Linked DNA regions of Salipiger abyssi. Each later gene encodes a partner of the first gene's protein in a complex. Links are inferred from orthologs where the notes say so. Each region holds a gene or a part of one and is shown on either strand. Other genes may lie near its edges.

The links. The genes of interacting proteins can lie anywhere in the genome.
Region 2: the proteins of accB (region 1) and accD are in contact, whole or in part, in a solved structure (PDB 8UXZ), measured with the Escherichia coli proteins. The link is inferred for Salipiger abyssi from one-to-one orthologs.

Annotation. Positions count from the first base shown.
Region 1 is NZ_CP015093.1:278,562-282,830, reverse strand. The notes cover bases 1-2,944. They hold accB (acetyl-CoA carboxylase biotin carboxyl carrier protein), read right to left. Parts: upstream 1,744-2,944; coding sequence 1,258-1,743; downstream 1-1,257. Other genes in these bases: acs (acetate--CoA ligase), read right to left, coding at 2,608-2,944; Ga0080574_RS04950 (hypothetical protein), read right to left, coding at 1,944-2,417; accC (acetyl-CoA carboxylase biotin carboxylase subunit), read right to left, coding at 1-1,248. Also shown: more of acs, read right to left, coding at 2,945-4,269. UniProt on the Escherichia coli protein: This protein is a component of the acetyl coenzyme A carboxylase complex; first, biotin carboxylase catalyzes the carboxylation of the carrier protein and then the transcarboxylase transfers the carboxyl group to form malonyl-CoA.
Region 2 is NZ_CP015093.1:1,396,408-1,399,237, reverse strand. It holds accD (acetyl-CoA carboxylase, carboxyltransferase subunit beta), read right to left. Parts: upstream 1,954-2,830; coding sequence 1,048-1,953; downstream 1-1,047. Other genes in the region: Ga0080574_RS10370 (CPBP family intramembrane glutamic endopeptidase), read right to left, coding at 2,025-2,830; Ga0080574_RS10380 (bifunctional folylpolyglutamate synthase/dihydrofolate synthase), read right to left, coding at 1-1,051.

The sequences.
Region 1 (4,269 bases):
CGTGGTGTCGACACCGTCAACGATCAGCTCTCCCAGCGCCCGGTTGAGCCGCGACAGCGCCTCCGTCCGGTCGCGGCCCTTGACGATCAGCTTGCCGATCAGGCTGTCGTAATAGGGCGGGATCGCATAGCCCTGATAAAGCGCCGAATCCATCCGCACGCCAAGGCCGCCCGGCGCGTGATACTGGGTGATCTTGCCGGGGCACGGGGTGAAGTTCGGCAGCTTCTCGGCGTTGATCCGCACCTCGATGGCGTGGCCGTCGATGGTCAGATCCTCCTGGGTGAAGGAGAGCGGATAGCCCTCCGCCACGCGGATCTGCTCGCGCACCAGATCGACGCCGAAAATCGCCTCGGTCACCGGGTGTTCCACCTGAAGCCGGGTGTTCATCTCGATGAAATAGAACTCGCCGTCCTCATAGAGGAACTCGATGGTGCCGGCGCCGGAGTATTTCAGATCGGCCACGGCCTTGGCGCAGGTCTCACCGATGCGCTTGCGCTCTTCGGGGGTGATGCAGGGGCCGGGGGCCTCCTCGAACACCTTCTGGTGGCGCCGTTGCAGCGAACAGTCGCGCTCGCCCAGATGCACCGCGTTGCCCTTGCCGTCGCCAAAGATCTGGATCTCGATATGACGCGGCTTTTGCAGGTATTTCTCGATATAGACCTCGTCATTGCCGAAGGCGGCCTTGCCCTCGGCCCGCGCGGTCTGAAAGGCGCGCTCCATTTCCGCTTCGGAATTGGCGACCTTCATGCCGCGCCCGCCACCGCCAGCGGTGGCCTTGATGATCACCGGGTAACCGAATTCGCGGCCGATCTTCTTGGCGGCCTCGACATCGGGCACACCGCCCTCGGAGCCGGGCACGCAGGGCACGCCGAGCGCCTTCATCGTGTCCTTGGCGGTGATCTTGTCGCCCATGACGCGGATATGCTCGGCGGAGGGGCCGATGAAGGTCAGGCCGTGATCCTCGACCATCTGCACGAAGCGGGCGTTTTCGGAAAGAAAGCCATAGCCCGGGTGGATCGCCTGGGCGCCGGTCACCTCGCAGGCCGAGATGATGGCCAGCGGCGACAGATAGCTTTCGGGCGAGGGGGCGGGGCCGATGCAGATGGTCTCGTCGGCCATGCGCACATGCATGGCATCGGCATCGGCGGTGGAATGCACCGCGACGCTGGCGATGCCCATCTCGCGGCAGGCGCGGATGACGCGCAGCGCGATCTCGCCCCGGTTGGCGATGAGAATCTTGTCGAACATGAGCGGCCCTTACTCGAGGATGACCAGAGGGGCGCCGTATTCGACGGGGGCGCCGTCCTCGACGAGGATGCGCTTGACCGTGCCCGCATGCGGGGCGGGGATGTGGTTCATGGTCTTCATCGCCTCGACGATCACCAGCGTGTCGCCTTCGCGCACCTGCTGACCGACCGAGATGAAGGAGGGCGCGCCGGGTTCGGGCTGCATGTAGACGGTGCCGACCATGGGCGAGGTCACCGCGCCGGGATGGGCGGCGGGATCCTCGGGCGCGGTCTCGGCGGCGGGGGTGGCGGCTGCCGGTGCTGCCGCGGGCGCAGGGGCTGCGACCTGAGTGACGGCGGGCGCCGCCTGCGGCATCATGCGGCTGACCCGCACATTGAGGCTGTCATCCTCGCCGTAATCGCGTTTGACCTGAAGCTCCGTCAGATCGTTGTCCCGGAGCAGTTCCGCCAATGCCTTGATGAAGGCCACGTCGGCTTCGTGGGTGTCTTTGCTCATGCAATCCTCGCCGGTGATTTGCCGGGCCTTTTTGCCCTGGCCCCTTGATTTGGCGCTTATAGGCCAAGCGTCGGCCCATGAAAAGCGAGGGAAAGCGGGAAATAGAGGCCCTTCGGCGCATTTGACCACGCGTGAAGGCGCCCCGGGCGCGTGCCGGGGGCGTTGTCTCGAATCATAGGCCGGTGCCGGGGTGGCCCGGCCTATGGCGCGGCGACGGCGGCGGCGTCCGCGTAGGGCGCGGCGGGCGTGCTCGGCTCGTCGGGCGCCTTCGTTTCGGTCTCCGGCTCCGGCGAGCGCTCGGCGCTGTCGGCGCGCGTCGGCGCGTCGGGCGGCGGGCTTGCTTCGTCTCTGGCGCCGGACCCGGTCGGTGCCGGTTCCGGCGGGCGCAGGTCTTGCGTCAGCCGTTCGGCCTGTTCCTCGAGGATCGCGGAAATCTTGATCTGCATGATCGAGGGCGGCGCCACATGTTTGGCCGGGTTGGGAAGCCCGGTCAGGCCGCGCCAGAAATCCGCCGGCGGCTGCCCGCTGGTTTCGGCATCGGTGCCGGTGCGGGCCTGTTCCGAGACAGGCTGGACCTTGGTTTCCCGCGCGGGCCCGTCCGGCACGGCGGGAAGGCCCAGAGGATGCCCGGTGGCCAGAGGTGCCACCGCGGGGGGTACACCCGTGAACTGCATGGAGTCTCTCCATCAGATACAAGGCCCCCACCTATTCGAGCTTAACACAAAGAGTGGGCCAGGGCAGCGGTTTCGTAAAATTCTTCCGTGTTTTCCGTCTCTTGGTTAACGGCTTGTTGCATCGCCCGGGAAACGCAAACGGGCGGGGCCATCCGACGCCCGCCCGTTGCGCTCTTTCACGCGCCCGGGCTCAGCCCTTGTTCGCGCGGTTTTCGATGAGGTCGTCGACGACGGAGGGATCTGCGAGTGTTGAGGTATCGCCGAGGGCGCCGAAATCGTTTTCGGCGATCTTGCGCAGGATGCGGCGCATGATCTTGCCGGAGCGGGTCTTCGGCAGGCCCGGCGCCCACTGGATCAGATCCGGCGAGGCGATGGGGCCGATCTCGGTGCGCACCCAGGTCCGCAGCTCCTTCTTGAGCTCCTCGGACGGCTCCACCTCGTTCATCAGCGTGATGTAGCAGTAGATGCCCTGGCCCTTGACCGGGTGCGGGTAGCCCACCACCGCGGCCTCGGCCACCTTGGCATGCGCCACCAGCGCCGATTCGACCTCTGCCGTGCCCATGCGGTGGCCCGAGACGTTGATCACGTCATCGACCCGCCCGGTGATCCAGTAATCGCCATCCGCATCCACCCGGCAGCCGTCGCCGGAGAAGTAATAGCCCTTGTATTGCTGGAAATAGGTCTGCTCGAAGCGCTCGTGATCGCCCCAGACCGTGCGCATCTGCCCCGGCCAGCTGTCGGCAATCGCCAGCACGCCCTCGGTCGGGCGGTCCTCGATGATCTCGCCGCTTGTCGGCTCCAGCACCACGGGTTTGACCCCGAAGAACGGCTTCATCGCCGCGCCCGGCTTGGTCGCATGCGCGCCCGGCAGCGGCGTCATCAGGTGGCCGCCGGTCTCTGTCTGCCACCAGGTGTCGACGATCGGGCAGCGGCCCTGACCCACCTTGTCGTTATACCAGTTCCACGCCTCCGGATTGATCGGTTCGCCCACGGTGCCCAGCACCTTGAGCGAGGATAGATCGCAACCGGTTACGAAATCGTCACCCTGGCCCATCAGCGCGCGAATGGCCGTCGGCGCGGTGTAGAACTGATTTACTTTATGTTTTTCACAAACCTGCCAGAACCGGCTGGCATCGGGGTAGGTCGGCACGCCCTCGAACATCAGCGTCGTGGCGCCATTGGCCAAGGGCCCGTAAACAATATAGGAATGCCCGGTCACCCAGCCCACATCGGCGGTGCACCAATAGACGTCGCCCTCGTGGTAATCGAAGCTGATCTCCATCGTCATGGCGGCGTAAACCAAATATCCACCACTTGAGTGCACAACCCCCTTGGGCTTGCCGGTCGAGCCCGAGGTGTAAAGGATAAACAGCGGGTCTTCGGCGTTCATCGGCCGCGGCGGGCAGTCGGGGGCGGCGTGCTCCATGAGGTAGTTGAGGTCGACATCGCGGCCCTGGATCCAGGAGGTCTGGTCGCCGGTATGCTTGACGACGAGGCAGCGCACCTTGTCAGAGCAGTGCAGCAGGGCGGCGTCGGTGTTCGACTTGAGCGCGGTCTTGCGGCCGCCGCGCGGGGCGGTGTCGGCGGTGATGACGATCTTGGCGCCGCAATCGTTGATGCGGTTGGCCAGCGCGTCGGGCGAGAAGCCGGCGAAGACGATGGAATGGATGGCGCCGATGCGCGCGCAGGCCAGCATGGCATAGGCGGCCTCGGGGATCATCGGCAGGTAGATGACGACGCGGTCGCCGCGCATGACGCCCTGGGAGAGCAGGACGTTGGCCATGCGGTTCACCTTGTCGTAGAGCTCGGCATAGGTGATGTGCTGCGCGGGGTCTTCGGGGTTGTCGGGCTC
Region 2 (2,830 bases), 1.1 Mb from region 1 along the record:
CGAGCGGGCGCAGATAGCCGCTGATGTCCTTGGTGTTGAGCATCCCGCAGATCAGATGCGTGGGCCGCTCGGGAAGGGTTGCCAGATGCCGCGCCAGCGCCTCGCCCGCCGCCGGGTTGTGGCCGCCATCGAGCCAGAGCTCGACCCCGGGCGCCGCCGCCGCCAGCGGCCCCTCGCGCAGGCGCTGCATCCGGGCGGGCCATTCGGCGCGGGTGACAGCCGCCTCATAGGCGGCCTCGCCGAGCCCCAGATGACGCAGCGCCGCCAGCGCGGCCCCGGCGTTCTCGATCTGATGCGCGCCGGGCAGGGTCGGCAGCGGCAGGTCGAGCAGCCCGTGCTCGTCCTGAAACACCAGCCGCCCGCGCTCTTCCCAGACATGCCAGTGCTGGCCATGGGCGATGAGCGGCGCGCCGAGCTTTGCCGCCTGCGCCTCGATCACCTCCATGACCTCTTCGGGCTGCGGGCCGACCACGCAGGGCACACCGTGCTTGAGGATCCCGGCCTTTTCGCCTGCGATGGCCGCCAGCGTCTCGCCGAGGAATTGCTGGTGATCGAGCGAGATCGGCGTGATCACCGTCAGCGCCGGTTTTTCGAACACATTGGTGGCGTCGAGCCGCCCGCCGAGCCCGGTCTCCATCAGCGTCACATCCGCCGGGGTCCGGGCAAAGGCGAGGAAGGCGGCGCAGGTGGTGATCTCGAAATAGGTGATGCTGTCGCCGCCATTGGCCTCCCAGCATTCATCGAGAACCTCTGTCAGCGCCTCTTCGGAGATCAGCCTGCCCGCCAGCCGGATGCGCTCGTGAAAGCGCGCCAGATGCGGCGAGGTATAGGCATGCACGGTCTTGCCCGCGCCCTCATAACCGGCGCGGATCATCGCCAGCGTCGAGCCCTTGCCATTGGTGCCCGCCGCATGGATCACCGGCGGCAGGTCGCGCTCGGGATGGCCGAGCGCGTCGAGCAGCCGCCAGACGCGGTCCAGCGTCAGGTCGATGATCTTGGGGTGAAGCGACAGCATCCGTTGCAGGATGACATCCGAGCCCTGCGCGCTCATTCCGGGGCAGAGGCCTCTTCGGCGGGCGCCGGCAGGTCGCCCGCCACGGCGGGGGGCATCCCGGTCAGCATCCGGACAATGGTGACAAGCTCTTCGCGCATCTTGCGGCGGTCGGTCACCCGGTCGAGCATGCCGTGCTCGAGCAGGTATTCGGCGCGCTGGAAGCCCTCGGGCAGCTTTTCACGGATCGTCTGTTCGATGACGCGCGGGCCGGCAAAGCAGATCAGCGCGTTGGGCTCGGCGATCTGCACGTCGCCCAGCATCGCGTAGGAGGCGGTCACCCCGCCGGTGGTCGGATGGGTCAGCACGACGATATAGGGCAGGCCGGCCTCGCGCAGCATCTGCACGGCGACGGTGGTGCGCGGCATCTGCATCAGCGACAGGATGCCTTCCTGCATGCGCGCGCCGCCGGCGGCGGAGAACAGGATCAGCGGGCGTTTGAGCTTTTTCGCCTCTTCCGCCGCCTTGATGATCGCGTTGCCCACATACATCCCCATGGAGCCGCCCATGAAGGAGAAATCCTGCGCCGCGCAGACCACCGGGGTACGGCCGATCTCGCCGGTGGCGACGAGCATTGCCTCTTTCTCGCCGGTGGATTTCTGCGCCGCGCGCATGCGGTCGGGATATTTCTTCTGATCGCGGAAATGCAGCGGGTCGGCCAGCGGCTCGGGCACCTTGATCTCGGAGAACACGCCGCCGTCGAACAGCGACTCGAACCGCACGCGCGGGGTGATCGGCATGTGATGGTTGCAATTGGTGCAGACGCCGAGATTGTCCGTCACCTCGCGGTGGAACAGCATCGTCCCGCAGCTGTCGCATTTCATCCAGAGATTCTCGGGCATCTCGCGGCGCGAGAAGATCGAGTTGATCCGGGGGCGGACGTAGTTGGTGATCCAGTTCATGGCTTGCGCCCTTCGCGGCTCCGTGTTTGCGCGTGACTTATGCGCGGTTGCGGCGAAATGCAATCACAGGCTCAGACCCGCAGCGCGATCCGTACCGTCAGCCAGCTGAGAAAGATCGCCGCCAGGTCGAGCGGCAGGATCGCCAGCACCGCCGCCTCGTCGCCGGCGCCGAAGGGCAACAGGTAAAGCGCCAGCCCGGACATGGCGCCCTGCGGCGAGACCAGGGCGATGGCCGAGATATTATTGACCAGATGCAGCGCGATGGCCGGCCCCAGCGTGCCAGCCCGGGCGGTGAGGTCGGCGGCGGCGATGCCGAAGCCGAAGGCCCAGAGCGCCACCAACCCGGCATTGCCGCCATAGGTGCCCGGCGCCCAGTGTCCCAGCGCAAAGAGCGCCGAGGGCGCGATCAGCCAGACGCCCGGATGCGGCAGCCGCGCGGCGAGCTGCGATTGCAGATAGCCGCGAAACAGCAGCTCTTCGCTGCCGGTCTGGATCAGAAGCGCGACGAGGGTCAGCGGCAGCAGCGCCAGCCACCGGCCCAGTGGCATTGCCGGGATCAGCCCGCCCGCCAGCGGCCAGGGCGGCAGCAGCGCCACGGCGATATAGAGCAGTGCCACCGCGATGCCGCTGCGCAGGAACTGCCGCAGCGCCAGCGGCAGCGGGCCGATCAAGCTCACCGTCGCGCGACGGTGTACCAGATGTGTGGCGACGACGGCGCCCACCCCCATGGTGCCGACGCTCAGCAGCAGCGCCAGCAGCCCGGCGGGGGTTTCGCCCTCGCGCATCTGCTCGATCAGCGCCCAGTAGCCTTCGCGCGGGAGTGCCATGGCGGCCAGCGCGAGCAGCCCCTGCTGCAAGCCGAACATCACCAGCAACA